DNA from 2 places in the Acidovorax sp. T1 genome. Region 1 is predicted to be linked to the other one. Evidence: riboswitches for the same ligand, from Rfam matches in the RefSeq annotation. Region 1 holds a riboswitch; the other holds the start of a gene.
The links. A riboswitch is a leader RNA that binds a small molecule or an ion and turns the genes downstream of it on or off. The one in region 1 is predicted to bind S-adenosylhomocysteine.
Positions count from the first base shown of each region.

Region 2: another riboswitch for S-adenosylhomocysteine. It lies ahead of ahcY (adenosylhomocysteinase); the one in region 1 lies ahead of metH (methionine synthase).

Region 1 is NZ_CP021648.1:139,545-155,190, forward strand. It holds gene urtD (urea ABC transporter ATP-binding protein UrtD) at 1-224, shown strand, start outside; gene urtE (urea ABC transporter ATP-binding subunit UrtE) at 265-954, shown strand; gene fmdA (formamidase) at 1,175-2,404, shown strand; gene CCX87_RS00625 (FmdB family zinc ribbon protein) at 2,449-2,811, shown strand; gene CCX87_RS00630 (aliphatic amidase) at 2,852-3,889, shown strand; S-adenosyl-L-homocysteine riboswitch at 4,036-4,139, shown strand; gene metH (methionine synthase) at 4,193-6,907, shown strand; gene CCX87_RS00640 (zinc-binding dehydrogenase) at 7,672-8,706, opposite strand; gene CCX87_RS00645 (porin) at 8,884-9,978, opposite strand; gene CCX87_RS00650 (shikimate kinase) at 10,449-11,000, opposite strand; gene CCX87_RS00655 (ferredoxin--NADP reductase) at 11,192-11,965, opposite strand; gene CCX87_RS00660 (ABC transporter substrate-binding protein) at 12,151-13,356, shown strand; gene CCX87_RS00665 (ABC transporter permease) at 13,396-15,291, shown strand; gene CCX87_RS00670 (ATP-binding cassette domain-containing protein) at 15,288-15,646, shown strand, end outside.
Region 2 is NZ_CP021648.1:717,034-732,679, reverse strand. It holds gene CCX87_RS03485 (M23 family metallopeptidase) at 1-716, shown strand, start outside; gene CCX87_RS03480 (anhydro-N-acetylmuramic acid kinase) at 755-1,864, shown strand; gene erpA (iron-sulfur cluster insertion protein ErpA) at 1,901-2,266, opposite strand; gene rpsI (30S ribosomal protein S9) at 2,482-2,874, opposite strand; gene rplM (50S ribosomal protein L13) at 2,886-3,317, opposite strand; gene CCX87_RS03460 (23S rRNA (adenine(2030)-N(6))-methyltransferase RlmJ) at 3,713-4,600, shown strand; gene CCX87_RS03455 (septal ring lytic transglycosylase RlpA family protein) at 4,674-5,354, opposite strand; gene metF (methylenetetrahydrofolate reductase [NAD(P)H]) at 5,470-6,321, opposite strand; gene CCX87_RS03445 (TlyA family RNA methyltransferase) at 6,318-7,316, opposite strand; gene ahcY (adenosylhomocysteinase) at 7,428-8,864, opposite strand; S-adenosyl-L-homocysteine riboswitch at 8,933-9,011, opposite strand; gene CCX87_RS03435 (peptide chain release factor 3) at 9,171-10,799, shown strand; gene CCX87_RS03430 (HAD-IIB family hydrolase) at 10,799-11,653, shown strand; gene CCX87_RS03425 (hypothetical protein) at 11,711-11,992, shown strand; gene CCX87_RS03420 (Bug family tripartite tricarboxylate transporter substrate binding protein) at 12,072-13,037, opposite strand; gene ppk2 (polyphosphate kinase 2) at 13,149-14,066, opposite strand; gene CCX87_RS03410 (hypothetical protein) at 14,231-14,596, opposite strand; gene uvrA (excinuclease ABC subunit UvrA) at 14,601-15,646, opposite strand, start outside.

The sequences.
Region 1 (15,646 bases):
AGCCCATCGCCGGGATGAGCGCACGCGAGCGCGAGCTCACGGCCGACCTTTTGCAGCGCATCTGCAAGAACCGCGCGGTGATCGTGATCGAGCATGACATGGACTTCGTCAAGCGCATTGCCCACAAGGTCACGGTGATGCACCAGGGAAAGATCCTGGCCGAGGGCCCTATGGAGAAGGTGCAGTCCGATCCCCGGGTCATCGAGGTGTATCTGGGCCACTGAGCTCGCCCACTACAACGCATACCACCACAGGAGCGCCAGCATGTTGGAAGTCAAGGATCTGTTCGTGGCCTACGGCCAGAGCGAAGCGCTGCACGGCATCACCTTCGAGGGCCGCGAGAACGAAACCGTGGCCATCATGGGCCGCAACGGCATGGGCAAGACCACGCTGTTCAAGAGCCTCATGGGCGTCATGCCCGTCAAGAGCGGCCACATCACCGTGGCAGGCCAGGAAGTGACCCGGGACGAGAGCTTTCGCCGGGTGGCCAAGGGCATCGCCTATGTGCCCCAGGGGCGCATGATCTTCCCCACGCTTTCGGTGGAAGAGAACATCCAGACCGGACTGGAAAACTCCAGGACACGCCAGATACCCGACGACATCTACGCCCTGTTCCCGGTGCTGTGGGACATGCGGCGGCGCAAGGGCGGCAACCTTTCTGGTGGACAGCAGCAGCAGCTGGCCATAGCCCGTGCGCTCGTCACCGACCCGAAGGTGCTGCTGCTCGATGAGCCCACCGAAGGCATCCAGCCCTCGATCATCAAGGACATCGCCAAGGCACTCAACGAGATCCGCAAGCTGCGCAAGATCACCATCGTGGTGAGCGAGCAGGTGCTTTCGTTCGCCATGGACGTGGCCGACCGGCTGTTCGTCATCGAGGGTGGCCGCCTGGTGCATGAAACCGCGCGGGCCGATACCGACCAGGATCGCATCAAGGCGTACCTCTCTGTCTGAAGGCATGCAACACCGTACTGTGGCGCTGGGCGCCTTCACCGTTCTTCCGCGTTGCTGTGCGCCCTGCGCGGTAGCGGATACGGGCCGTGCGGCTGGGCCGCCATCGTTTGGTGGCGCCGGAAAAGGGCGGGCGACAGCCACGGACCCCAGGAGGAACGCGCCGTTTCCTTTGCTTGCTTTCCATTCCACCTTTTTCTCACCACCCTTCTAGGAGCACACCATGGCCGAAACCCTCATCAAGGTTGACCTCAAGCAATCGCCCTACGACAACCCGTTGGTGCACAACCGCTGGCACCCCGACATCCCCATGGCTGTGTGGGTGGAGCCGGGCGCAGAGTTCAAGCTCGAGACCTACGACTGGACTGGCGGTGCCATTAAGAACGACGACTGCGCTGACGACGTGCGCGACGTGGACCTGTCCACCGTGCACTTCCTGTCGGGCCCCGTGGGCGTGAAAGGCGCCGAGCCCGGTGACCTGCTGGTGGTGGACCTGCTTGACATCGGCGCCCGTGACGACAGCCTGTGGGGCTTCAACGGCTTCTTCAGCAAGCAGAACGGTGGCGGCTTTCTCGATGAGCATTTTCCGCTCGCGCAAAAGTCCATCTGGGACTTTCATGGCATGTTCACCAGCAGCCGCCATATCCCCGGCGTGAACTTCGCGGGCCTGATCCACCCGGGCCTGATCGGCTGCCTGCCCGACCAGAAGATGCTGGACACCTGGAACGCCCGCGAGGCCGAGCTCATCGCCACCAACCCCACGCGCGTGCCGGGCCTGGCCAATCCGCCCGCACCGGCCACGGCCCACATGGGCAAGCTGCAGGGCGATGCCCGCGCCAAGGCGGCGGCCGAGGGTGCGCGCACCGTGCCCCCGCGCGAGCACGGCGGCAACTGCGACATCAAGGATCTTTCGCGCGGCTCCAAGGTGTACTTCCCGGTGTATGTGGAAGGCGGTGGCCTTTCCGTGGGCGACCTTCACTTCAGCCAGGGCGACGGCGAGATCACCTTCTGCGGCGCCATCGAGATGGCCGGATGGGTGCACATGAAGGTCAGCCTCATCAAGGGCGGCATGGCCAAGTACGGCATCAAGAACCCCATCTTCAAGCCCAGCCCGATCACGCCTAATTACAAGGACTATCTGATCTTCGAGGGCATTTCGGTGGACGAGCAGGGCAAGCAGCATTACCTGGATGTGACCATTGCCTATCGCCAGGCTTGCCTGAACGCCATCGAATACCTCAAGAAGTTCGGCTACAGCGGCGCGCAGGCCTATTCGCTGCTGGGCACCGCCCCCGTGCAAGGGCACATCAGCGGCGTGGTGGACGTGCCCAACGCCTGCGCCACGCTGTGGCTGCCGACGGAGATTTTCGACTTCGACATCAACCCCAGCGCCGCCGGCCCCGTGAAGGTGCTCGACGGCAGCGTGGACATGCCGATCTCGCAAGACAAATAACCACCGCGCTACCGCCCTCCCTTCAACCCACGTGCTGCCCTGCCATGCCCACCTACGACTACGCCTGCCCGGATTGCGGCAACTTCGATGCATTGCGCAGCATCGCCCTGCGCAATGAACCCTGCGCGTGCCCGGACTGCGGGGCGGCGGCGGCGCGGGTGTTCGCCCACGCGCCGCACCTGGCCTGCGTGAGTCCCGAGCAGCGCCGCGCATTCGACACCAACGAGCGCGCCCGGCACGTGCCGCGCTCGTCGCGCGACACGGAGGCCGGCAGCTACGGCCGGCTGCGCCACCCTTCGGGCTGCGGGTGCTGCAGCGCAGGCGGTGCCAAGCGCGGCGGCACGGTCACGGCGCCCAGCGGTGCCAAAGCCTTCCCTTCCAAACGGCCCTGGATGATCAGCCACTGAGGCTGCGCCGGGCCATACCAACGAACCAGGAGAACACGCCATGATTCACGGCGATATTTCGAGCAGCAAGGACACCGTCGGCGTCGCGGTGGTCAATTACAAGATGCCCCGCCTGCACACCAAGGCAGAGGTGCTGGCCAATGCGCGCAAGATCGCCGACATGATCGTGGGCATGAAAAGCGGGCTGCCGGGCATGGACCTCGTCATCTTTCCTGAGTACAGCACCCACGGCATCATGTACGACCGCCAGGAGATGATGGACACCGCCGCCACCATTCCGGGCGAGGAAACCGAGATCTTCGCCGCGGCCTGCCGCCAGGCCAAGGTGTGGGGCGTGTTCTCGCTGACCGGCGAGCGCCATGAGGAGCACCCCCGCAAAGTGCCCTACAACACGCTGATCCTGATGAATGACCAGGGGGAGATCGTGCAGAAGTACCGCAAGATCATGCCGTGGACGCCCATCGAGGGCTGGTACCCGGGCGATCGCACCTATGTGAGCGAAGGCCCCAAGGGCCTGAAGATCAGCCTCATCATCTGCGACGATGGCAATTACCCCGAGATCTGGCGCGACTGTGCCATGCGCGGAGCCGAGTTGATCGTGCGCTGCCAGGGCTACATGTACCCGGCCAAGGAGCAGCAGATCCTCATCAGCAAGGCCATGGCCTTTGCCAACAACACCTATGTGGCCGTGGCCAATGCGGCGGGATTTGACGGCGTCTACACCTACTTTGGCCACAGCGCGCTCATCGGCTTTGACGGGCGCACGCTGGGTGAGTGTGGCGAGGAGGAGATGGGCGTGCAGTACGCGGCGCTGTCCACCAGCCTGATCCGCGACTTCCGCAAGAACGGCCAGAGCGAGAACCACCTGTTCAAGCTGCTGCACCGGGGCTACACGGGCATGATCAATTCGGGCGATGGTGACCGGGGCGAGGCCGCGTGTCCCTATGACTTCTACCAGCGCTGGATTGCCGATCCCCAGGGAACGCGCGCGGCGGTGGAGGCCATCACCAGGCCCATGGTCGGCACGGAAGAGTGCCCGATTGAAGGGATTCCCCATCCCGGTATTGCGCCCGTTTGAGGGCTAGCCCGGTGCGTTGGCGGGCCGCCGGAGGTGGCCCCGTGGCCTTCGCCACAAACGGCCAACCGAGCTCCCTGCGGGAGGGCGGATTTCCCGAGCGCGCCGTCTCCTGTCGGCTGCGCCGGTCACCGTAGAATTGCAGGCTCCGGTCCAAGGAGCGTTGCAACGCGGCACCCTGCTGCGTCAGGCTTGGGCCAGGCGCCGGCAAAGGCACACTGCCGCGCCCTGCTGACAACGACGCTCACCTGTTGTCACGCCGTTTTTTTGCAGGTGAGCCCTATGTCCGCTATTTCGCTGCCCCCCATGAAGCTGTCCGGCCTGGAGCCGGTGTCCATTGGCGAGGGTGCGCTGTTCGTCAACATTGGCGAACGCACCAATGTCACCGGCTCCAAGGCGTTCGCGCGCATGATCCTGAATGGCCAGTACGAAGAGGCCCTGGCCGTGGCGCGCCAGCAGGTGGAAAACGGCGCGCAGGTCATCGACATCAACATGGACGAGGCCATGCTCGACAGCAAGGCCGCCATGGTGCGCTTTCTGCAGCTGATCGCGTCCGAGCCCGACATCGCGCGCGTGCCCATCATGGTGGACAGCTCCAAGTGGGATGTGATCGAGGCCGGGCTGCGCTGCATCCAGGGCAAGGGCATCGTCAACTCGATTTCCATGAAAGAGGGCGTGGGCGCCTTCAAGCACCAGGCCAAGCTGGTCAAGCGCTATGGCGCGGCCGCCGTGGTGATGGCATTTGACGAAAAAGGCCAGGCCGACACCTACGCGCGCAAGATCGAGATCTGCGAACGCGCCTACCGCATCCTGGTTGACGAGGTGGGCTTTCCACCCGAAGACATCATCTTCGATCCCAACATTTTTGCCGTGGCCACCGGCATCGAAGAGCACAACAACTACGCGGTCGATTTCATCAACGCCACGCGCTGGATCAAGCAGCACCTGCCGGGTGCCAAGGTGTCAGGCGGTGTGAGCAACGTCAGTTTCAGCTTCCGTGGCAACGATCCGGTGCGCGAGGCCATCCACACCGTGTTTCTATACCACGCCATCAAGGCCGGCATGGACATGGGCATCGTCAACGCGGGCATGGTGGGCGTCTATGACGACCTCGAACCCGTGCTGCGCGAGCGCGTGGAAGACGTGGTGCTCAACCGCCGCAGCGACGCCGGAGAGCGCCTGGTCGAAATCGCCGAAACCGCCAAGAGCGGCGCCAAGGACGAGAGCAAGAAGCTCGAATGGCGCGGCACCCCTGAGCACCCCAAGACCGTGGGCGAGCGCCTGTCGCACGCACTGGTGCACGGCATCACCGACTTCATCACCGAAGACACCGAAGAGGCCTACCGCGCCATTCTGGCCCAGGGCGGCCGCCCGCTGCATGTGATCGAAGGCCCGCTCATGGACGGCATGAACGTGGTGGGCGACCTGTTTGGCGCCGGCAAGATGTTCTTGCCCCAGGTGGTGAAAAGCGCCCGCGTGATGAAGCAGGCCGTGGCCCACCTGATTCCCTACATTGAAGAAGAAAAACGCCAGGATGAAGCTGCGGGCCGCGATGTGCGCAGCAAGGGCAAGATCGTCATCGCCACCGTCAAGGGCGATGTGCACGACATCGGCAAGAACATCGTCACCGTGGTCTTGCAGTGCAACAACTTCGAGGTGGTGAACATGGGCGTGATGGTGCCTTGCCACGAGATTCTGGCGCGCGCCAAGGTCGAAGGCGCTGACATCGTGGGCCTGTCGGGCCTCATCACCCCCAGCCTTGAAGAGATGCAGTATGTGGCCGGCGAGATGCAAAAGGATGAGCATTTCCGCATCAAAAAAATTCCGCTGCTGATCGGCGGCGCCACCTGCTCGCGCGTGCACACCGCCGTCAAGATTGCACCGCACTATGAAGGCCCCGTGGTCTATGTGCCCGATGCCTCGCGCAGCGTGAGCGTGGCGCAAAGCCTGCTGGGCGACGGCGTGGACAGTTACGTGGCAGAGATCAACGCCGACTACGACAAGGTGCGCATCCAGCACGCCAACAAAAAGGCCACGCCGCTGTGGCCGCTGGCCAAGATCCGCGCCAACAAGACGCCCGTGGACTGGTCTGCTTACCAGCCGGCCGTGCCGCGCGCCCTGGGGCGCCGCGTGTTCAAGAACTTCGACCTGGCCGAGCTGGCTAAGTACATCGACTGGGGCCCGTTCTTCCAGACCTGGGACCTGGCCGGTCCGTACCCCGCCATCCTCACGGACGAGGTGGTAGGCGTGGAAGCCAGTCGCGTGTTTGCCGACGGCCAGGCCATGCTCAAGAAAATCATCGAAGGCCGCTGGCTCACCGCCAGTGGCGTGATGGCCCTGTTGCCCGCCAACAGCGTGAACGATGACGACATCGAGTTCTACACCGACGACACCCGCACCGAAGTCGCCATGACCTGGTACGGCATGCGCCAGCAGACTGAAAAGCATGTGATCGACGGCGTAACCCGCCCCAGCCGGTGCCTCGCCGACTTTGTGGCGCCCAAGAGCAGCGGCATTGCCGACTACGCGGGCATGTTCGCCGTGACGGCGGGCTTGGGCATAGAAAAGAAGGAGCGCGCCTTCATCGACGCGCTCGACGACTACTCGGCCATCATGTTCAAGAGCCTGGCCGACCGCCTGGCCGAGGCCTTTGCCGAATGCCTGCACCACCGCGTGCGCACCGACCTGTGGGGCTATGCCAGCGATGAGGCGCTGAGCCACGACGACATGGTTGCCGAGAAATACCGTGGCATTCGCCCCGCGCCCGGCTACCCCGCCTGCCCCGACCACAGCGCCAAGACCGATCTCTTTCGCGTGTTGCACTGCGAAGACATCGGCATGGCTTTGACCGAGAGTCTGGCCATGACCCCCGCCGCCAGCGTGAGCGGCTTCTACATTGCCCACCCAGACGCCGTGTACTTCAACGTGGGCAAGATCGGCGAAGACCAGCTGCACGACATGGCCCAGCGCCGCGGCATGGACGAGGCGGTGCTGGCAAGGCTGCTGGCGCCTAATCTGTGATGCGCTGACCCCGAAATAAAGCACGGAAAGCGCGTGCCGATAACGCCAGAGGCCTGGCTTGAGAACCGAAGGCCCCGCGTGCGGGGCTTTGGGGCGCCCGCAGGGCTCGGTTTTGAGGGGGCGGTGCCGCATGGGCATGGGGGTTCGATGCGCCCCTGCGGACGTTCCAGCACCTGGGGCTCTGCAACCGGTTCGGCCATCACCATCCCTAGGGTGATCATCGAACAGACCCGTGGTGCCAGCCGCCAGAAATTCGGTATGTGATTTGGTACCGATGCCAACAACATTGACACCGTTGACCTGTTTTTCGGCGGTGCGGTGGGTTCCCCAACACCCTCCAGCAAAGTGCCGTCGGCATCGGCATCGGCATCGGGATCGGCGACGGCCAGATGATCATTTCAGCGGGCCCCACCTTCCAGAGCACATGCGGCACACAGGTCAATTGCGGCCTCTTCACCAACGCACTGATCAACCCCAGCAGTTTCGGCTTCTATTTCGCCACAGGCACTGGAAAAATCGCCTATTCCATTGACAGCATGAACCTGGGCCGAGCGACCGGTTTTCTGGCGTTCCCGGTTGGCGCATCGACCAACTGGATTTTTGCCTTTGAAGACGGCGCCGACAATGACTTCCAGGATATGGTGGTGAAAGCCGAGTCGATCAACAAGGTTCCTGAGCCAGGCCCCCTGTTTTTTGCAGCGGCAGGATTGCGAAGGGCAGGCAGCGCCGTGGGACGTCAAGCGGCTGCGCAGCACCGATGGTGCCTATGCCGCCAGGTTCAGCGCAATTTTTCCAAACTGTTGACCCGACTCCAGCCGGTCCAAGGCGTCGTGGATGCGGTCGAGCGGGTATTCACTGTCGATCACGGGTACGATGCCACTTTGCTCAATGAACGACAGCAGCGCGCGAAACTCCGAGAGATCGCCGTGGGTCGAACCCAGGATCTGCAACTGGCGAATGAAGATTCGGCGCAGGTCGGCGGGCGGCTGGTCGCCCGTGGTGGCGCCGCAGGTAACAAGGCGCCCGCCGCGCACCAGGGACTTCATGGCCATGGGCCAAACCGCCTCACCCACGTTTTCGATCACCACATCCACGCCGCGGCCACCGGTGTAGGCCATCACGGCCTTTGCCACATCCTGCGCCGTGCTGTGGATGCCATGGTCGGCGCCCATGGCCAGGGCGCGCTCCAGTTTCGTGTCCTCGCGAGAGGTCACGATCACCCTGGCCCCGATGGCTTTTGCCAGCTGCATGGCGGCCAGCGACACACCGCCGCCAACGCCGAACACCAGCACCGTTTCCCAGGGCTTGACCTGGGCCTTGGTGAACAGCATGCGCCATGCCGTCAGGTGATTGACTCCTAGCGCGGCAGCCTGCGCAAAGTCAAGGCCCTGCGGCATGGGGAAAACATTTTGCGCCGGTACGCTGATCCACTGCGCAAAGGTGCCGTGGCGGTGTTCGCCCAGCAGTTGCATCTTCGTGCAAAGCACGCCTTCACCGCGCTGGCAGAACTCGCAGCGGCCACAGGTGATGCCCGGATGGATGACGATCCGTTGCCCTGCGCGCAACAAGGGCTCGGAGGCATCCACCTCTTCAATCACGCCCGCGGCGTCCAGCCCCATGATCTGGGGCAATTGGTGGGTGATGCCGGCACCGCTGTTGCGCATGTACAGGTCGACCTGGTTGAGCGTTGCTGCCTGCACCCGCACCAGGACTTCGCCCGATTGGCGGCGGGGACGCTCGCAATCGCGGACTTCGACGACCTCGTTGCCACCGTGGCCGGTGATGAATGCTGCTTTCAATTTTTCACTCCGCTGCAGGGTGGCGTGTGTAGCCTTACCGGTGGTCGCCTGCGGCCGCTAAAGCCTGGCCGGTAGTGCCTCGCCGCGCCGCGTTGCAGCGGCCCGGTGAGGCGCCGAAAAGGACAAGCCCGGATGCTGTGCAGCCCCTGCGTCAACACCCTGAGGGCTAGGCACGGCTTAGAAGCTGTGGCGCAGGCCGACCATGACGCCGGTCTGGCTGTTGCCGGCAACAGGCGCCAGTGCGGTGTTGCTCGCGCCAACAGAGGGCGAGAAGCGGGAGTTGCCATCGTTGCGCAGGGCGCCGACGGTGGCGTAGGCGGCGGTGCGCTTGGAGAACGCATAGGTGCCGCGCACCACGAACATCTTGCCGCCGTCGCTGCTGTCCTTGAAGGAGAGGTTGTAGTACTGCGCTTCCAGCAGGATGGCCGGCGTGATCGGGTGCGCCACACCCAGGGACCACAGCGTGCTCTTGCGCTGTGCCGCTGTCGCCGCGTCGTTCTTGCGTTGCATGTAGTTGGCCGCCAGCTTGGTCTGGCCCAGCATGTAGTATGCGCCGAGGGCCGCGCGCTGGTCCTTTGCGTCGCTCAGGTCGGCGGTGGGCGGTGTGCTGAGGCTGCCGTCGGGTCCGTACTGCGCGTCAATCCAGGAGCTCACACCCCAGGTGGGCGCGTCGTACTTCAGCACAGCCGACCAGGACGTGCACTCGCTGCCGTTGCCGCGCTCGCCGGCGCAGGTCAGTGCATCTTTGCCGAAGCTGTACAGGCCGCCCACAGTGAAGCCGCTGAACTTGCCCTGGTAGGCGATGGAGTTGTCCAGGCGCGGCCCGGCCAGGTAGGTGTCGAACGCGCCGGCACCGTAGATCTGGGCCAGGAAGATGTCAGTGTTGCCAGAGCCGGTGAGCAGCATGGAGTACTGGCGACCCATCGTCAAAGTGCCCCAATTGCCGGCAAGCCCCACAAAGGCCTGGCGACCGAACCCACGGCCACCTTGCTGCAAGGTGCCGGTGTCGGAGCCGAACCCGGATTCGAGCGTGAACACGGCCTTCAGGCCGTTGCCCAGGTCTTCGTTGCCGCGCACACCCCAGCGCGAGGCGAAAGAGCCGATAATGCTGGGCATGCGCGTCACGCTGCCGCCAGTGCTCACGTTATTCAGCTGTTCGACCCCGGCGTCGATCAAGCCGTAGAGGGTGACGTTGCTCTGGGCCTGGGCCGTGCCGGTGATGCCTGCACAAAGGGCCAGCGCACTGGCGAGGGACAAGGAGGTGCGTTTCATGAAGCTTTCTTTCTAGGGGTGGTGCAGTTCAAGCGGAAAGTGGCACGGGGGCGCATCGACAGTTCGGTTCTCCAAGCGTTGCATCGTGCCCCGCCAGGTTGTTTGTTGTTCGGTCAGGCGCCGTGTTTTTGGCATTAATGAGTCAATGTGTTGTCATGATTGCAAAAGGGGTGCACAAGTTGCTGCACGCACGTTTTTGCATAAACTCATGGTTTTCCCTATCAGGACATAACCTAATGGATCTGATCGTGCGTTCTGTTGATTTCGCAACGCGAGTAAATAAGTAAATATATTTACTTAAACAGACATCGCGAAATGCGTGCGCCGGATCGCCTCAAGGGGGATGCGGCGAGCCTTCGCATCAGGCGCCATCACGGGCGCCCAGCGTTTTGGCGTACCCGATAAAGAAGTCCAGGCTGGCGGGGCTTTGCATGGCTCGGGGCTGGCCACCTGGGCTGCGGCCCGCGGGGTCAGCGCTGCTGTACTGCAGGTGCTGCAGCAGCGCTTTGGGCCATCTCCAGCTGCATCATCACCATGTTGACCAGCGTGCTCACCGAGGGGCGCCCGGTCTCGATGACGTAGTGCGCGGTTTCGCGGTACAGGGGGTCGCGCTGGGCGTACAACTCGCGCAGCTTTTCCATGGGGTTGCCGCCTTGCAGCAGGGGGCGCGTCTTGTCGTGCTTGACGCGCTTGTAGATTTCTTCGGGCGATGCGCGCAGATACAGCACGTTGCCAAATTGGCGCAGCACGGCGCGGTTGTCGGCGCGCAGCACGGCCCCGCCGCCGGTGGACAGCACCATGCCGCCGGGCTGCTGCGCCACATCGGCCAGCACCTGCGCTTCGAGGTCGCGAAAGCGTGCTTCGCCTTGCGCCTCGAAGAAGCTGCGGATGGTGGTGCCGAGCATCTTTTCCAGCCGGTGGTCCAAGTCGATGAACGGCACCCCGGCCCGGTGGGCCAGCTGCCGGCCGACGGTGGATTTGCCCGAGCCGGGCATGCCGACCAGTGCGCAGCGAATCTGCATAAATGGTGTCCTGTTTTCTTGCCTGCCCAGCGCAAGTCGAGTGTAAGGCGGTGGCCCGGGGACATCGGAGCGAGGCTGTGCTACAAGGCGCGCGATCGCCGCAAGTTCGCTGCAATTTCGCGGCGGTCAGTTGCCTGCTGCAGCGCCGGTGCGGGCGGCAAAACCGCCGCCGGCCGGTGTTGAAACAGGGCTTACTTTTCGACGAAAGCGCGCTCGATGACGAAATCGCCCGGCTTGGTGGTGTTGCCTTCCTCGAAATCGCGGTGCTCCAGGATGTGCTTGAGCGACGCCAGCATCTCGGGGCTGCCGCACAGCATGACACGGTCTTCCAGCGGGTTCATGGTGGGCACGCCCAGGTCGGCAAACAGCTTGCCGTTTTCAATCAGGTCGTTGATGCGGCCCTGGTTGCGAAACGGCTCGCGCGTCACCGTGGGGTAGTACTTGAGTTGCTTGCTGATCAGCTCGCCCAGGAACTCGTGCTGGGGCAGCTCCTTCGTGATGTAGTCGTGGTAAGCCAGTTCGCTCACCTGGCGCACGCCGTGCACCAGCACCACTTCCTCGAACTTCTCATAGGTTTCGGGGTCGCGGATCACGCTCATGAAGGGGGCCAGGCCCGTGCCGGTGGACAGCATGTACAGGCGCTTGGCGGGCAGCAGGTAGTCGATCAGCAGGGTGCCTGTGGGCTTTTTGCCGACGACGATGGAGTCGCCCACCTGGATGTGCTGCAGCCGCGAGGTCAGCGGGCCGTCGGGCACCTTGATGGAGAGGAACTCCAGATGCTCTTCGTAGTTGGCGCTGACGATGCTGTAGGCGCGCAGCAGCGGCTTGTCGTTCACCTTCAGGCCGATCATGGTGAAGTGCCCGTTGGAAAAGCGCAGCGCCGGGTCGCGGGTGGTGGTGAAGCTGAAAAGCCGGTCGGTCCAGTGGTGAACGCTCAGCACGCGTTCTTCGAGAAAGGCACTCATGGTTTTTTGGCAGGAATGAAAAAAACAAGGCCCCAACGGGGCAGGGCTCAGGGCGGCGGCGCAGCCTTGGCTGGGGCCTGGCGTGCGCCCCGGACTGGCGGGCAAACCCGCACATTGTCCGGCAAATGCGAGGGGCGGTACATTTTGTGGTTTCGGCCCCCGTGATGTGGGACAAAGGAAAACCAATGCGAAGCTTCTCCGCCGCCCTGGGGGCACTGTGTGTGGCCACCCTGTCACTTGCCGCTGGCGCGGTGCACGCCCAGGGCGCGATCAAGATCGGTGAGATCAACAGCTACAAGGCGCAGCCCGCCTTCCTGGGCCCCTACAAGAAGGGGATGGAACTGGCCGTGGCCGAGGTCAACAGCGCCGGCGGCATCAACGGCCGCAAGCTCGCGCTGGTGGTGCGCGACGACAACGGCAACCCAGGCGACGCCGTGCGGGCCGCCGACGAGTTGCTGGCGCGCGAGAAGGTGGATGTGCTCATGGGCAGCTTTCTGTCGCATGTGGGGCTGGCCCTGACCGACTTTGCCAAGCAGAAAAAAGTCTTTTTCCTCGCGGCAGAGCCGCTGACGGACAAGATCGTCTGGGAAAACGGCAACCGCTACACCTTCCGCCTGCGCGCCTCCACCTACATGCAGGTGGCCATGCTCGTGCCCGAGGCCGCGGCCCTGAAGAAAAAGCGCTGGGCCATCGTCTATCCCAACTATGAATACGGCCAGTCGGCGGCGGCCACGTTCAAAAAGCTGCTCAAGGCCGCGCAGCCCGACGTGGAGTTTGTGGCCGAGCAGGCGCCGCCCCTGGGCAAGGTGGATGCCGGCAGCGTGGTGCAGGCGCTGGCCGATGCCAAGCCCGACGCCATCTTCAACGTGCTGTTCGCCGCCGATCTGGCGCGCCTGGTGCGCGAGGGCAACACCCGGGGCCTGTTCAAGGGGCGCGAGGTGGTGAGTCTGCTGACGGGCGAGCCCGAGTACCTGGACCCGCTCAAGGGCGAGGCGCCGGTGGGCTGGATCGTCACCGGCTACCCCTGGTACGCCATCCAGACCGCCGAGCACCAGGCGTTTCTGAAGGCCTATAAAGAGCGCTTCAACGACCATCCCCGGCTGGGCTCGGTGGTGGGCTACACGGCCATCCAGTCGCTGGCCGCAGGCCTGCGCAAGGCCGGTGGCAGCGACACCGAAAAGCTGATCGCCGCCTTCACGGGGCTGGAGGTGGCTTCGCCCTTCGGCCCCATCCGCTACCGCCCGGAAGACCACCAGTCCACCATGGGCACCTTTGTGGGCCGCACGCGCGTGCAAAACGGCACCGGGGTGATGTCGGACTTTCGCTATCTCGACGGTGCGCGCTTTCAGCCGCCTGCCGACGAGGTGCGCAAGCTGCGCGCTGCCGACTGACATGGACCACGTTCCGCCGTTCCGCTCGGCTGTCTGCGCATGAGTTTTTCCGGGCTGCTGGTGCAGCTGCTCAACGGGCTGGCCTCGGCCTCGTCGCTGTTTCTGGTGTCGGCGGGGTTGTCGCTGATCTTCGGGGTCATGCGCATCGTCAATTTCGCCCACGGCTCGTTTTTCATGCTGGGCATCTACCTGGCGTATTCGCTGGTGGAGCGCCTGGGCGGCGCCATCGGTTTCTGGCCGGCGCTGCTGCTGGCACCGCTGGCCACGGCGGCCCTGGGGGCGCTGGTCGAGGTGTTGCTGCTGCGGCGCATTTACCGCGCGCCCGAGCTGTTTCAGCTGCTGGCCACCTTCGCGCTGGTGCTGGTCATCAAGGACGCCGTCCTGTGGCTGTGGGGCCCCGAGGAACTGCTGGGCCCGCGCGCGCCGGGCCTGGAGGGCGCTGTGGAGCTGCTGGGTCGGAGTTTTCCTGCCTACGACCTGCTGCTGATCGCCGTGGGGCCGCTGGTGCTGGCGCTGCTGACGCTGTTGCTCACGCGCACGCGCTGGGGCACGCTGGTGCGCGCCGCCACGCAAGACCGCGAGATGCTGGGCGCGCTGGGCGTGAACCAGGCCTGGCTGTTCACCGGCGTGTTCGCGCTGGGCGCGCTGCTGGCTGGCCTGGGCGGCGCGCTGCAACTGCCGCGCGAGCCCGCCAGCCTGGAGCTGGACATGCTCACCATCGGCGCGGCCTTCGTCGTGGTGGTGGTGGGCGGCATGGGCTCGTTGCCTGGCGCGTTTGTGGCGGCGCTGGTGATTGCCGAGCTGAAAGCCGTGTGCGTGTGGCTGGGCGTGCAAGAGGTGGCGGGCGTGGAGCTGTCGTTTTCCAAGCTGACGCTGGTGGTCGAATTTGTGGTGATGGCCGGCGTCCTCATCTGGCGCCCCTGGGGCCTGATGGGCCGCGCGCAGGCCGCTGCGCGCACGCCGGGCGAGCCCGAACGGCCCCTGCGCCCCGCGGGCCGTGCCGCCACCGTGGCGTGGTGCGCGCTGCTGGCCGTGCTGGTGCTGCTGCCCTTCGCGGCGGGCCAGCACAGCTATGCTGCCGTGCTGCTGACCGATGTCTGCATCGCCGCGCTGTTCGCTGCCAGCCTGCATTTCATCCTGGGGCCGGGGGGCATGCATTCCTTTGGTCATGCGGCCTATTTCGGCCTGGGAGCCTATGGCGCGGCGCTGCTTGTACGCTGGGTGGATGCACCGTTCGGCGTCGTGCTCATGCTCGCGCCGCTGCTGGCGGCGGCGGGTGCGCTGCTCTTTGGCTGGTTCTGCGTGCGCCTCTCGGGCGTCTACCTCACCATGCTCACGCTCGCGTTCGCGCAGATCACCTGGGCCATCGCGTTCCAGTGGGACGGCCTCACGGGTGGCAGCAACGGCCTGACCGGCGTCTGGCCGCCCGAGCTGTTCACGCAGGGCGCCGCCTTTTACTGGCTGGTGCTTGCCGTGTGCGCGGCGGGCCTGTACGTGCTGCGGCGCATGCTGTTCGCGCCCTTCGGCTGGTCGCTGCGCGCTGCGCGCGACTCCGGCGCGCGCGCGCAGGCCATCGGCATCGACGTGCGCGGCACGCAGTGGGCGGCTTTCGTGGTGGCAGGCCTGTTTGCGGGCCTGGCGGGCGCGCTGGCCGCGTATTCCAAGGGCAGCATCGCGCCCGATGTGCTGTGGGTCACCAAGTCGGTCGATGCGCTGGTCATGGTGCTGCTGGGCGGCATGCAGACGCTCGCAGGCCCCATCGTGGGGGCGGGCGCTTTCACGTGGCTGCACGACAGCGTGGCGCGCAGCACCGAGTATTGGCGCGCGCTGCTGGGCGGCGTGATGCTGCTGCTGGTGTTGCTGTTTCCACAGGGAATTTCGGGTTTTGCGCAAGCGTGGCAAGCGTGGACAGCTCATAAAAAAGGAGCGATATGACCCTGCTGCGCGTGGAGGACCTGTCCAAATCCTTCGGCGGCGTGCAGGCCGTGCAGGGGCTCTCGTTTGCGCTGGCCGAGGGTGAACTGCTCGCCCTCATCGGCCCCAACGGCGCGGGCAAGACCACCACCTTCAACATGGCCGGCGGCCAGCTCGCCCCCGATGGCGGGCGCGTGTTGCTGGATGGCCGCGACATCACCGCCCTGTCGCCGCGCGCCATCTGGCGCCTGGGTGTGGGCCGCACCTTCCAGATTGCGCAGACGCTCATGAGCTTCACCGTGCTGGAGAACGTGCAAATGGCGCTGCTTTCCCACGACGGCCACGCCTGGCGCTGGTGGCGCCGCGCTGGCGCGCA
Region 2 (15,646 bases), 580 kb from region 1:
GCAACATCGACTTTCACCGGTCCCTGCGCAAGGGCGACCGCTTTTCGGTGGTCTATGAAACCCTGGAAGCCGACGGCGAGCCCCTGCGCAGCGGCCGCGTGCTGAGCGCCGAGTTCAACAACAACGGCAAGACCCATCAGGCGATGTGGTTCCAGGACCCCGGCGCCGCCAAGGGGGCCTATTACACCCTCGACGGCGAAAGCCTGCGCCGCGCCTACCTGACCTCGCCGGTGGAGTTCTCGCGCGTTTCCAGCGGCTTCAAGATGCGTTTTCACCCCATTTTGCAAAAGTGGCGCGCCCATCTGGGCACCGACTATGCCGCCCCCACGGGTACGACCGTGCGCGCAGTGGGCGACGGAGTGGTCGAGTTTGCCGGTGTGCAGAACGGCTTTGGCAACGTGGTCTTCGTGAGGCACCGCAACCAGCATGAAACCGTGTACGCACACCTGAGCCGCATGGATGTGGAAAAGGGCCAGACCGTCGAGCAGGGCCAGACCATCGGCGCCGTGGGCGCCACGGGCTGGGCCACAGGGCCACACCTGCATTTCGAATTCCGCGTGAACGGACAGCAGCAAGACCCCCAGACCATCGCCCAGCAAAGCGAATCCGCCGCCCCGGTGTCCAAGGCAGCGCGGCCCGCCTTCGACCGACTGGCCGGCCTCATGCGCGTGCAATTGTCTGCCGCCGCCCTGGTGCAGCAGGCCAGCGCGGAATAAGCCGCAGCCGGCACGCCGTTCTGGTGCAGTTGCAGGAGATACCCGGCTTGTACATCGGCCTCATGTCGGGCACCTCGCTCGACGGCATCGATGGCGTTCTGGCCGATTTTTCGCAAGAAAAAATGGCCGTTGTGGGCCATGTGTCAGCGCCGCTAGCTCCTGATTTAAGAGCAGAACTGCTCGCCCTCAACACCCCTGGCCCCAACGAACTGCACCGCGCGGCCCTTGCGGGCAATGCGCTGGCGCGGGCCTATGCCGACGTTGTGCACCGCCTGCTGGAGCGCACGGGCACCTGCGCCAGCGCCGTGCGCGCCATTGGCGCCCATGGGCAAACCGTGCGCCACCGCCCCCAGGAGTTCGACGGCACGGGCTACACCCTGCAGCTGAACAACCCCTCCCTGCTGGCCGAGCGCACAGGCATCGCCGTGGTGGCCGATTTCCGCAGCCGCGATGTGGCTGCGGGCGGCCAGGGCGCCCCGCTGGTGCCAGCCTTCCACCAAGGGGTGTTTGGCCGTACGGACGAGACGGTGCTGGTGCTCAATATCGGCGGCATCTCCAACCTCAGCGTGCTGGGCGCCGATGGCAACGTGCAGGGGTTTGATTGCGGCCCAGGCAATGCACTCATGGATTACTGGTGCCAGTTGCACACCGGCCAGGCGTTTGACAACCATGGTGCCTGGGCCACCCAGGGCCGGGTGCTGCCCGACCTGCTGGCCACACTGCTGCAAGAACCCTTTCTGCGCCAGCCACCACCCAAAAGCACCGGGCGCGATCTGTTCAACCCGGCCTGGCTGGCGGGCGCGCTCGCGGCACACGCCGGAGCCCGGCCCGTGGATGTGCAAGCCACATTGACCGAATTGACCGCCAGCGCTTGTGCAACAAGCGCATCAAGCTATGGAAAAAATAGCAAGTTACTCGCCGTGTGCGGTGGCGGCGCCTTGAATACGCACCTGATGCAGCGCCTGCAGGCCTTGCTCCCGGGCGCATCGGTGCTGCCGACCGATGCCCTGGGCCTGCCCGCGCTGCAAGTGGAGGCCGCCGCCTTTGCCTGGCTGGCTCGCCAGACGGTACGGGGGCAAACTGGCAGCCGCCAAAGCGTCACGGGCGCCCAAGGCGCCCGTGTTCTGGGGGCCGTCTACCCGGCCTGAGAAAGAAGAGAAGAAGAGAGGAAACCGACTGGCAGATCAGGCCGAGAAGCTGGAACCGCAGCCGCAGGTGCTGGTGGCGTTCGGGTTCTTGATCACGAACTGGGCGCCTTGCAGGTCTTCCTTGTAGTCGATCTCGGCGCCCAGCAGGTACTGGTAGCTCATGGCGTCAATCAGCAGCGAAACACCATTCTTGGTCATGGTGGTGTCGTCTTCGTTGGTGATTTCGTCAAAGGTGAAGCCGTACTGGAAGCCCGAGCAACCGCCACCCTGCACGAAAACGCGCAGCTTCAAGTCGGGATTGCCCTCTTCAGCGATCAGATCCGCCACCTTGGCCGCCGCGCTGTCGGTGAACACGATGGGGGTGGGCATTTCGGTCTGGATGTTTTCGGCAACTGCGCTCATGGGGAGACTCCGAGGTTCAATATTTGGATGCAATAGTAAGGTAAAACGCTCGGCCATTGCGCCACCCGGCGCATTGGACGCAAGGGCGATAGGGGCATTGCCCACTTCACACAGCATGACGCACGGCATCACCAAGGGCCGTCTCCGCCCGCCCAAAACAACAAAGCCGCTCCAGGCGAACCCAGTGCGGCTTTGCTGGCAGCAGGAAAAGCGGATTAACGCTTCGAGAACTGCTTGGCGCGGCGTGCAGAGTGCAGACCGACCTTCTTACGCTCCACTTCGCGGGCGTCACGCGTCACGAAGCCGGCCTGGCTCAGGACGGGCTTGAGCGTCGCGTCGTAGTCGATCAGGGCGCGGGTGATGCCGTGGCGGGCGGCGCCGGCCTGGCCGGATTCACCACCACCGTGCACGTTGATCATCACGTCGAAGGTTTCGGCGTGGTTGGTCAACATGAGGGGTTGCTTGGCAATCATGATCGAGGTTTCGCGGCCGAAATAGGACTGGATGTCCTTGCCGTTCACCGTGATCTTGCCGGAGCCTTTTTTCAGAAACACGCGGGCGACGCTGGACTTGCGACGGCCGGTGCCATTGTTCCATTCACCAATCATCTCAAGGCTCCTTAGATTTCCAGCGCTTTGGGCTGCTGGGCGGTGTGGGGATGCTCAGCACCACCGTACACCTTGAGTTTCTTGATCATCGCGTAGCCAAGGGGGCCCTTGGGCAGCATGCCCTTGACAGCCTTTTCCAGCGCGCGGCCGGGGTGCTTGGCTTGCATGTCGCGGAAGTTCGTGGCCGTGATACCGCCGGGATAACCCGAGTGGCGGTAGTACACCTTGTCCAGGGACTTGGTGCCGGTGACCTTGAGCTGGGCGGCGTTGATGATGACGATGAAGTCACCGGTGTCGACGTGAGGCGTGTAAATGGCCTTGTGTTTGCCGCGCAAACGGAGAGCAACTTCGCTGGCTACTCGTCCGAGGACCTTGTCGGTCGCGTCAATCACAAACCACTCGTGCACGACCTCAGCGGGCTTTGCGCTGAAAGTAGTAGTCATGAGTTTTCTCTTATGAAGAGGGTTTGGCGGGTCCTTTTCCACGGTCGGTGCTTCTCTTTCGGAAGCCTCTTAGGTGGGGTTGAATCTTCGCCGCGGGACCACTAAATCGCTGCGAAGCCTGCCATTATACGAAGCTGCGCGCTTTTTAGGCAAGCAACCCGCCTGAAACAGGCTTCTGCGTCCGCTTCGCCTCCGTCGGCGCTGCCTGGGCCTGGTGCCGCCGCTGGGCCGCTGGGTCCTGCGGACGCCCGGCCAATCCCGGCTTTCGTCCTCAGCGAAGATGCACAATGGGCGAGCCCTCAGCAAGGTTTTCCACCGCAACCCTGCGTTGCATGCAAGGCGCCCCCCCTAACGGCCTGGGGCCCAGTCGTTACCCAAGTCGTTACCATTGCGCCATGTTCAGTTATCGCCACGCCTTTCATGCGGGCAACCACGCCGATGTGCTCAAGCACACCGTGCTGATTGCCACCTTGCAACACCTCACCGAAAAAGACGCGGCCCTCACCGTGCTCGACACCCATGCGGGCGCGGGCCTGTACCGGCTCGATGGCGACTACGCCAGCACCAGCGGCGAGGCGGGGGACGGCATCTTGCGCCTCACGGCACCCGGCATTGCCGCCCTCACGCCCGCGCTGCAGGCCTATGTGGACATGGTGAAGGCCTTCAACCAGGGCGCCACCACCAAGGTGTACCCCGGCTCGCCCTTCATCATCCAGCGGCTACTGCGCGACCACGACAAGCTCAAGCTGTTTGAACTGCACCCGACCGACCTGCGCGCGCTGGCCGGCAACGTGGCGCAGCTGGAAGCCGGCCGGCAAGTGGCCGTGCTGCACGAAGACGGGTTTGAAGGCATCCGCAAATTTTTGCCCCCACCAGCCCGCCGCGCTTTGGTGCTGTGCGATCCCAGCTATGAAATGAAGAGCGACTATGCCAAGGTGCTGGACATGGCGGCCGATTCGCTCAAGCGCTTTGCCACCGGCACCTATGCCGTCTGGTACCCCATCATTCCGCGCCCCGAAGCGCATGATCTGCCGCGCCGCCTCAAAACCCTGGCCACCAAGGCGGGCAAGAGCTGGCTGCACGCCACGCTGACCGTGAAGTCCAGCAAGCTCACCGAGACTGCGGAGGGCGAAGTCAAGCGCCCCGGCCTGCCCGCCAGCGGCATGTTTTTAATCAACCCGCCCTTCACCCTCAAGGCCGCCTTGAAGACGGCACTGCCCCAGATGGTGGAACTGCTGGCGCAAGACAAGCACGCCACCCACACGCTCGAATCGGGCGGCTGAAAACCGCGCCCCCGCCTGACCGGGGCAGAGGGCGGGTTGGCAGCGGTTCTTGTACGGTCAAGGCGCTACGGCGCTACGGCGCCGACACCGACTGGGGACAGTCGCCCTCGCCTTCCTCCAGCAGCCACAGTTCCACGGGCTTGATGCCCAGGCCCTGCATGCCCAGTTCCTGGGCGGCGGCCTGGCTCACATCAATCACGCGGTTCATGGCAAACGGGCCGCGGTCGTTGATGCGCACCACCACGGCGCGGCCGGTGAGCTGGCTGCGCACGCACACCCGGGTGCCAAAAGGCAGGGTGCGGTGCGCGGCGGTGAAATCGCGGCGGTTGAAGATCTCGCCACTGGCCGTGCGCCGGCCATGAAAGCGCGGGCCGTACCACGAGGCCAGGCCCTGCTGGTCGCTCTCGCGCACGGATTCCACCGGGGATTCTGGAGGCACCGCGCCGGCGGCACCGCGCCGGGCGGCATCGCTGCGAACCGGCTCGGGCAACGCGGCCTTGGGGAGCCGCTCGCCCGGCTTATCCGCCAAGGGCGCACAAAACCGCGAGCGGGGCGCGCCACGCTGCTGGGCCAGCTCGCAAGCATTGCGAGGCTCGGCCGACGCCTCGGGGGGGGCCTCAGTGGCCACCAAGGGGGCCGCTTCGCGAGCCACCTTCTCTGGCACCGGCATCGGTGCACAGGCCGCCAGAACACATGCAACAACCCCCGGGCCCAACAGGTCGCGCCAGCGCCGTATCCGGTCAGACAGTTGCATCCATCACCTCTTCCAGAAAAAAAACAAACACACCCACCGCGAGGTAACAATTGCATCCACCTTCTCCAGCGACAACGCAACCCGCCCCCCGACGCCCAAGCCACCAGGCGCCCCATTACAAACCGAGGCGCCGGCACAACTCCAGCGTGGTTGCACTCTGATTCATGGTGTAGAAGTGCAGGCCCGGCACGCCGCGCTGGCGCAGTTGCTCGCACAGCGAAGTCACCACATCCAGGCCAAAGGCCCGGATCGACGCCGTATCGTCGCCAAAGCCCTGCAGGCGCAGCCGGATCCAGCGCGGAATCTCGGCGCCGCAGGCGTCGGAAAACCGCATCAGTTGCGATGAGCCCATGATGGGCATGATGCCGGGCACCACGGGCACATCCAGCCCCAGGCGGCGCACATCGTCCACAAAGCGCTCATACGCATCGGCATTGAAGAAATACTGCGTGATGGCCGAATCGGCCCCGGCCCGCACCTTGGCGGCAAAGGCCTGCAGGTCGGCATCGGCCGACTTGGCCTGGGGATGCACCTCGGGATAGGCGGCCACCTCGATGTGGAAATCGCGCCCCGTCTCGGCCCGGATGAAGGCCACCAGGTCACTGGCGTAGTGGAACTCGCCCCCCATGCCATAGCCGCTGGGCAAATCGCCGCGCAGGGCCACCAGGCGCTTGACGCCCATGGCCTTGAGCGTGGCCAGCTGCTCACGCACCGACTCGCGCGTGGCGCCCACGCACGAGAAGTGCGAGGCCGCGCTCACGCCCTCGGCCAGGATCTCCTGCACGGTGCCGAAGGTGCCCTCTTGCGTGGAACCGCCCGCACCGTAGGTGACCGAGCAGAACTCGGGCCGCTGCGCATACAGCTGCTGGCGCACGGCGCGCAGCTTGCCCGCGCCCTCGGGCGTCTTGGGCGGAAAGAATTCAAAACTCACCGGCAAACCGGTGGCTGGTGCGTTGGCCGCGGTCATGCGCCCCTCCTCGCAAAAACAAAAAACTCGTGGTTGCCGTCGCCGCCGCTGATGGGGCTGTCCAGCCAGGCTTGCACCTGCAGGCCCAGCTCGGCGCAGCAGTCGCGGATGCGCTGCTCGACCACTGCATAAAGCGCCGCATCGCGCACGATGCCGCCCTTGCCCACCTGGCCGGGCTGCAACTCGAACTGCGGCTTGACCAGCATGAGCAGGCTGCCGCCCGGCGCCAGCAACGGCACCAGCGCGGGCAGCACCAGCGTGAGCGAGATGAACGACAGGTCGCCCGTCACCACGTCAAAAACCGGCGTGATATCGACATCAGCACATTCGGCGCGGCGGCGGCGCTCCACCGGCAGCGTGCCCTGTTCGCGCGCCTTGGCACGGGCGGCGCGCTCAGACTTGAAGGTCTCGATGTCCTGGTCCTTGGCGTCGTTGCTGTCGTCGTATGCCTCGTCCACCTGCCCGCCATTGCGCATCCAGCTGTAGGGCGCCTCGGGCTGGGTCTCGTTGTCCTCTTCCACCTCGATGACTTCGGACAGGGCCAGTTCACACGCTTGCTGCAAGGCCTGCGCCGTCAGCGACCGTGCATTCACGCCCTCCACGCAGACCACGCGCACGTCGCTGCGCAGCCGTTCGTGCAACTGGCCGTGGCCCACGTCCACGCCGATCACCTGCACGGCGCCGTGCTGCAGCAGGCAATCGGTGAACCCGCCCGTGCTCTGCCCCACATCCAGGCAGCGCAGCCCCGCCACCGACAGGCCGGTGGCCCGCAGCGCCCCTTCGAGCTTGAGCCCACCGCGCGAGATGTACTTGGCCTCGGCATCGTCGAGCAGCCGCACCTCTGCCACGGACGGAATCTCATCACCGTTCTTGACGACCTTCTGCCACGGCGCCAGCGGCGACAGACGCCACTCCACGCCCGAGGCAATCAGCCGCTGCGCCTGCGAGCGCGTGGCCGCATGGCCTCCATCCACCAAAAAAACATCTGCGCGCATGCGTCACTCTCTCGTCAGCAGACGATTCATTTCAATAAAAACAAGCTCTAGCCCTTGTACCGCTTGCGCTACCAGCTCCAAAAACAGGAGCATGGCAGCAGCAAGCACGGTTCAATACCGGTAGGTGTCAGGCTTGTAAGGGCCTTGCTTTGGCACGCCGATGTAGGCGGCCTGCTCGTCGCTCAGCTCGGTCAGCATGGCGCCCACCTTCTTGAGGTGCAGGCGCGCCACCTTTTCGTCAAGGTGCTTGGGCAGCACATAGACCTTGCCGTTTTCGTAGAAATCGCTGTGCGTGAACAGCTCGATCTGGGCGATGGTCTGGTTGGCAAAGCTCGACGACATCACGAAGCTGGGGTGGCCCGTGCCGCAACCCAGGTTCACCAGGCGGCCCTTGGCCAGCAGGATGATGCGCTTGCCGTCGGCAAAAATCACATGGTCCACCTGGGGCTTGATCTCTTCCCACTGGCAGTGCGCTTCGAGCTTGGCCACCTGGATTTCGTTGTCGAAGTGGCCAATGTTGCAGACGATGGCCTGGTCCTTCATGGCCTGCATGTGCTCGAAGGTGATCACGTCACGGTTACCCGTGGTGGTCACAAAAATATCGGCCTTGTCAGCGGCATATTCCATGGTCACGACCTTGTAGCCTTCCATCGCGGCCTGCAGGGCGTTGATCGGGTCGATCTCGGTCACCCACACCTGGGCGCTCAGGGCGCGCAGGGCCTGGGCGCTGCCCTTGCCCACGTCGCCGTAGCCCGCCACCACGGCCACCTTGCCGGCGATCATCACATCGGTGGCGCGCTTGATGCCATCCACCAGCGACTCGCGGCAGCCGTACAGGTTGTCAAACTTGCTCTTGGTTACCGAGTCGTTCACGTTGATGGCGCGGAACATCAGGCTGCCCTTGGCCGACATTTCCTTCAAGCGGTGCACGCCGGTGGTCGTTTCTTCGGTCACGCCGATGATCTGTGCGCTCTTGCGGCTGTACCAGGTCGGGTCCACGGCCAACTTGGCTTTGATGGAGGCGAACAGGCAGGTTTCTTCTTCGCTGGTGGGGTTGGCGATCAGCGAGGCGTCCTTTTCGGCGCGCTTGCCCAAGTGCATCAGCAGCGTGGCGTCGCCGCCGTCGTCCAGAATCAGGTTGGGGCCTTCGCCTTCGCTGCCGGCGGGGCCAAAGTCAAAGATGCGGTGGGTGTAGTCCCAGTACTCGGCCAGGGTTTCGCCCTTGATCGCGAACACGGGCGTGCCGGCTGCGGCAATGGCGGCGGCAGCGTGGTCTTGTGTGGAGAAGATGTTGCACGATGCCCAGCGCACTTGGGCGCCCAGGGCCTGCAGCGTCTCGATCAGCACGGCGGTCTGGATCGTCATGTGCAGCGAGCCCGTGATGCGCGCACCCTTGAGGGCCTGCTTGGCGGCGAATTCCTCGCGGATGGCCATCAGGCCGGGCATTTCGGTCTCGGCGATGCGGATCTCTTTGCGGCCCCATTCGGCCAGGCCGATGTCGGCAATGATGCAGTCGGTGTTTACGGGGGCGTTGACGCGTGCGTTCATGGTGTGCTCCAAAGCATGTTTGAAAAGCCACTTGACGCGGGGAGAATCGAAAGGCTCACCGCACGATAAGTGGATGAGCGTCGTTGCTGGATGACTCCGAGCCTCACGCCCCGCCAGTAGCTGGGGGCGCTGCAACGCTCCTCGGATGCCGGCGATTATAAAAGCACTTGCGCTGGCCCCAGGCTGCGTCTGGCCTATGCCCGGTAAAATCGTGGGTTTGGCCGCCCTGCCCCACGCTGTGCGAAGGCTGGCCCAACGTTTGCCCCTGCAAGGCCCCTGCGCCCTGCCCACCCTTCTGGAACCCCCGTGTCCTACGCCTCAGAAACCCGGCGCCGCCGCACCTTTGCCATCATTTCCCACCCCGACGCCGGTAAAACGACGCTGACGGAAAAGCTGCTGCTGTTCTCGGGCGCGATCCAGATCGCCGGCGCCGTCAAGGGCCGCAAGGCCAGCCGCCACGCCACCTCGGACTGGATGGAAATCGAAAAGCAGCGCGGCATTTCGGTGGCCAGCTCGGTCATGCAGATGCTGTACCGCGAGCACGTCATCAACCTGCTCGACACGCCCGGCCACAAAGACTTTTCGGAAGACACCTACCGCGTGCTCACCGCCGTCGATTCGGCCCTGATGGTGATCGACGCGGCCAACGGCGTGGAAGCGCAGACCCGCCGCCTGATCGAGGTCTGCCGCCAGCGCGACACGCCCATCATCACCTTCGTCAACAAGATGGACCGCGAGGTGCGCGACCCGCTGGACATCCTCGACGAGGTCGAGCGCGAGCTGGGCATGCCCTGCTGCCCCATCACCTGGCCCGTGGGCCAGGGCAAAAGCTTTGGCGGCATCATCAATCTGCGCACGCAGACCATGACGGTGTTCACCCCCGGCAGCGATCGCGGCCCGAAAGACTTTGAAGTGGTGCCGCTGGCCGAGGCCGACCGGCTGCGCGCGCGTTTTGGCCAGCCGTTTGACGATGCGCTGGAGAGCATGGAGCTGGCCGTGGGCGCCTCGGCGGCCTGGAACCACGCCGACTTTCTGGCTGGCAAACTCACGCCCGTGTTCTTCGGCTCGGGCGTGAACAACTTCGGTGTGATGGAAGTGCTCGATGCCGTGGTGGACATGTCGCCCCCGCCGGGCCCGCGCGTGAGCACGCTGCAGGTGAACAAGCAGCCCGTGGTCAAGACCATCCAGCCCGAGGACGAAGGCTTTGCCGGCGTGGTGTTCAAGGTGCAGGCCAACATGGACGCCAACCACCGCGACCGCATCGCCTTTGTGCGCGTGGCCTCGGGCAAATACACACCGGGCATGAAGCTCAAGGTGCAGCGCACTGGCAAGGAGCTGCGCCCCACCAGCGTGGTCACGTTCATGAGCCAGCGCCGCGAGGCGGTGGAAGAAGCCTACGCGGGCGACATCATCGGTTTCACCACGCACGGCGGCGTGCAGCTGGGCGACACCATCACCGACGGCGCCAACCTGCAGTTCACCGGCCTGCCCTTCTTCGCGCCCGAGCTGTTCATGACGGTGATCCTGAAGAACCCGCTGCGCACCAAGCAGCTGCAGCAGGGCCTGGCCCAGCTGGGCGAGGAAGGCGCCATCCAGGTCTTCCGGCCCGACGTGGGCGGCCCCATGCTGCTGGGCGCCGTGGGCCAGCTGCAGTTTGAAGTGGTGCAGCACCGCCTGAAGGCAGAATACGACGCCGATGTGCGCCTGGAAGGCTGCCAGTACACGGGCGCGCGCTGGATCAGCGCCGACAGCCCGGCCGACCTGCGCGCCTTTACCGACGCCTACCCCATGCGCCTGTCGCACGACGCGGCCAATGCGCTGGCCTACCTGTGCACCAGCCCCTATGACGTGCGGCTGGCGCAGGAGCGGTTTCCGAAAATCCACTTTCATCCGCTGCGCGAGCATGCGGGCCTGGCGCTGGACAGCAACCACTGATGACGGCGCCCGTGCCGGCATTCCTGCGCCCCCTGAGCGAGTGGCCGGCACCGGCGCCGGGCCAGCTGCTGGGCGTGCTCACCGACATCGACGACACCCTGACCACCGACGGCGCCATCACCCCCGATGCGCTGCAGGCACTGGCGGCGCTGAAGGCCAGCGGCCTGCAGGTGATTCCCATCACCGGCCGGCCGGTGGGCTGGAGTGAGCCGTTTGCCGCTGCCTGGCCCGTGGATGCCATCGTGGCAGAGAACGGCGCGGTGGCACTGCTGCCCGCAGATGAAAATAATGGTCAAATCGGCATCAAGCCCTTATCCAATAAGCGCCAGCAGCTATCAAAAATATACCAACAGGACCCCGCCACGCGTGCCGCCAATTACACCCGCATGCAGCAGGTTCTGGCCCAGATTGAGCGCGAGGTGCCCGGTGCCCGCCGCGCCACCGATTCGCCGGGCCGCGAGACCGACATCGCCATCGACCACAGCGAATTCACCCATCTGCCGCAAGACGCCATCGACCACGCCGTGCGCATCCTGCGCAGTGCGGGCATGAACGCCACGGTGAGCAGCATTCACATCAACGGCTGGTTTGGGGCGCACAACAAACTTGAGGGCGCACGCTGGATCGTGCGCGAACTGTTCGGGCGCGACCTCGATGCCGAGATCGACCGCTGGGTGTATGTGGGCGACTCGACCAACGACCAGCTCATGTTTGAGCACTTCCCCCACAGCGTGGGCGTGGCCAACATTGCGCGTTTCGTGCCCCAGCTCACGCACCTGCCGCGTTATGTGACACAGGGCGAGCGCGGCGCGGGCTTTGCGGAGGTCGCGCGCGCGGTGCTGGCGACACTTTGATGTCATCCGGCAAGGCCAGCGGCGCCCCGGCACACCCAAGCTGCGCTAGAGTTGGGTATGGACTTGATCAACACACTCCGACACTGGCAGGCCATCGACCGGACAAGGGAGCGCCAGCCCAGTGAGAATCTCATGGTGGCCGGCCTTGGGCTGGCCCTGATCGCCGTATCCCTGCGTTCAGAGCGTCGCGGCACGGCGGCGCTGCAGGCCGCTGCGGGCGGGGCATTGCTTGTACGGGCGGCACGAGGCAGCCGCTACCTGACCCGTGACCCCGACCCGCGCCTCAACGGGGCGTGGGACGCCCACCTGGCTGACGCCCGCGAACTGGGCCTGGACTGATGTGGCGGCTGCAGCCTTGATGCCCTTTAGCGCCGTATCGCTGCACCGATAAGCAATAACCGCTACCGAAAACAGAGCATTACTGCCCCTTCGCCAGCCCCAGCTTCTCGATCAGCGCCTTTTCGCGCGTGAAGGTGTCCTGCGCAAACTTCTGGTAGGCCGCGGTGCCCATGTACATGGGCAACATGTCGTAGCGTGCCAGCGCTGTCTTGTAGCTCTCTTGCTCCATGGCCTGCTTGAAAGCATCGTGAAGGCGCTTCACCACCGCGGGCTGCGTGCCCTTGGGTGCGCCGATACCGAACGGCGAGTTCTGCACGATGTCCAGGCCCAGTTCCTTGAGCGTGGGCGCTTCAGGGAACTTGGCCAGACGCTCGGCGCCCCAGGTGTTGAGCACGCGCAGCTTGCCGGCCTCGACCTGGGGAGCAAAGCCCGTGGAGTCGGCCGCCGCCATGATGTTGCCGCCCAGGATGGACTGCATGAGGTCGGCGCTGCCCTTGTAGGGCACATGCAGCAGTTCGATGCCGAGCTTTTGCGCGATCAGCTCGGTGGTCAGGTGCGGGCTGGTCATGGTGCCGGTGGAGCCGTAGCTGAGCTTGCCCGGGTTGGCCTTGGCCCAGGCGACGAAATGCGTCCAGGTCTTGAGCGGCGAATCGGCCGGCACCACGATGCCGAAGGCATAGCCGGTGACATTGATCACATAGCTGATGTCCTTGACCGGGTCCCAGTTGATCTTGGTGGTGTAGGGCAGGCGGAACACGCCCAGCGGGATCTGGGCCAGCGTGTAGCCGTCGGGCTGGGCCGTCTGCAGCGTCTGTGCGGGCAACGTTCCGCCAGCGCCGGGCTTGTTCTCGACGATCACCGGCTGACCCAGAATCTTGCTGGCGTTGTCGGCCAGAACGCGCATGGAGATGTCGGTGGGGCCGCCTGCAGGGAAGGCAATCACCAGCTTGACCGGTTTGGCAGGAAAACTCTGGGCGCTGGCAGTGCCCAGGGAGGCGGTGGCGAGAGCGGCTGCGCCCCACTGGATGATGTGTCGACGTTGCATGGTGTGATCCTGAAGGAAGGAAATATCCCATTGGACCGCAGTTGATGCACCGCAGCACTGAGGAAAGCACCTACCGACTGTCGCCAAGGCGGCAGCTGTTGACGGACGCGCTCAGTACCGCTGCGGCACATACATTTCGGGAGGCACGGGCTGGCGCAGGTATTCCGGGTTGCGTACCCGCGCTGGTAACTCCACCGGGGCGTGCGGCACCTCGTGGTAAGGCAGTTGGCCCAACAGGTGCGCAATGCAGTTCAGGCGCGCCTTTTTCTTGTCCACCGCCTGCACCACCCACCATGGGGCTTCGAGGATATGGGTGCGCTCCAGCATGGTTTCCTTGGCCTTGGTATACGCCTCCCAGCGCACACGGCTTTCCAGATCCATGGGGCTGAGCTTCCACTGCTTGAGCGGGTCGTGGATACGGCCCAGAAAGCGCAGGTGCTGCTCGTCGTCGGTGATGGAGAACCAGTATTTGATGAGCGTGATGCCCGAGCGCACCAGCATCTTCTCGAACTCGGGCACGGTGCGAAAGAACTCTTCGTACTCGTCGTCGGTGCAAAAGCCCATCACGCGCTCGACGCCCGCGCGGTTGTACCAGCTGCGGTCGAACAGCACCATCTCGCCGGCAGCGGGCAGGTGCGCGGCGTAACGCTGAAAGTACCACTGCGTGCGCTCGCGGTCGTTGGGTGCGGGCAGCGCGGCCACGCGCACCACGCGCGGGTTCAGGCGCTGGGTGATGCGCTTGATGACGCCACCTTTGCCGGCTGCATCGCGCCCCTCGAACAGGATCACCACTTTCTTGCGCGTATGCTGCACCCAATCCTGCAGCTTGACCAGCTCGCCCTGCAGGCGAAACAGCTCCTTGAAATAAGCCTGGCGCTCCGCCCGGTCGGTGATGTGGCGGCCCTCCAGCTCGTCGATGTTGCGGTCTTCGAGCTCGAGTTCGATCTCTTCGTCATAGCTGTCCACCAGGTCGCTGGCGATGCGTCGCATCAGGTCGTCATGGTCATGCAGTGAACTGGGCAGCGTCATGGCAATGGGCTCCTGTAAAGAGCCGGCCATACTGCCCACTTAAGATGACAAATATATGTCAATACCATGACGACGCGCATGGAGCACCAGGCAGTTTGAGCAGGGCAACGAGCCCCCTCAGAGCACGCAAGCGCTCAGAGCCTGTTCAAAGCGGACGCTGCACGTCATTCTCGGACTCCCTGCGCCAGCACATCGGCATCACACCCCGCGCCGGCCGCAATCCAGCGCCGGGCCAGCCATGCCAGCGAGCGCAGAGCCCATGGATTTGTCCATCCCGTAACCGCCCCCGGGTCGCTCACCACGCCGCACAGGTAGCGCAGCTCCACGTCGCTCCAGCGCAACGCTACACACGCCCCCGCGCGACGGCGCGACACCCACATTCCCACCGGGCACGGCTCCACCAGGCAGCACAGGCCGCACCCGTTGCACGACGCCCCTTCTGCAGGCTTGGAGGGCGCTTCGGGGTGCAGCCAGACCACGGGGGTGGCAGAGGTCTTGCGTCCCGTGAGATTGAGCTTCTCCACATTCATGTCGTCAGCGCGCCAGCACGTGCGCCAGCGCCTTGCCCGTGTGCGTGCCCGCCGCCACCACATCCTCGGGCGTCGCTGCGGCAACGATGCGCCCGCCTGCGTTGCCGCCCTCCGGCCCCAGGTCCAGAATCCAGTCGGCCTCGGCGATCACATCCAGGTCGTGCTCGATCACGACCACGCTGTGCCCGCCATCGACCAGGCGGTGCAGCACGCGGATGAGCTTGTCCACATCAGCCATGTGCAGGCCCACGGTGGGTTCGTCCAGCACATACAGCGTGTGCGGCGCCTTCTGGCCCCTGCGGCCGACCTCGTCGCGCACCTTGGTCAGCTCGGTCACGAGCTTGATGCGCTGCGCCTCGCCACCACTGAGCGTGGGCGACGGCTGGCCCAGCGTGAGGTAGCCCAGGCCCACGTCCTTCAGGAGCTGCAGCGGGTGCGCAATGCTGGGCATGGTGGCAAAGAAGTCCACGGCCTCGTCCACCTCCATCTGCAGCACATCGCCAATGCTCTTGCCGCGCCAGGTCACGGCCAGCGTCTCGGGGTTGAAGCGCGCGCCGTGGCAGGTTTCGCACGGCACCTTCACGTCGGGCAAAAAGCTCATTTCGATGGTGCGCACGCCCGCGCCTTCGCAACTGGGGCAGCGGCCTTCGCCGGTGTTGAAACTGAATCGACCGGCCGCATAGCCGCGTGCCTTGGCCTCCAGTGTTTCGGCAAACAGCTTGCGGATGGTGTCCCAGAAGCCGATGTAGGTGGCGGGACATGAACGCGGTGTTTTGCCGATGGGCGTCTGGTCCACTTCGAGCACGCGGTCGATGCTCTCAAAGCCCGACAGGCCCGTGCAACCCACCAGCGGCGGCGCCTTGCCCGCGTCCATGGCATCGCGCCCGGCGCGGGTAGCGCGCTGTTGCACCCAGGCCTGCACGTTGGCCAGCAGCACGTCGCGCGCCAGCGTGGACTTGCCCGAGCCGCTCACGCCCGTCACCGCCACCAAGCGGTGCAGCGGCACGGTGGCCGTCACGTTCTGCAGGTTGTGCAACTGCGCGCCGTGCA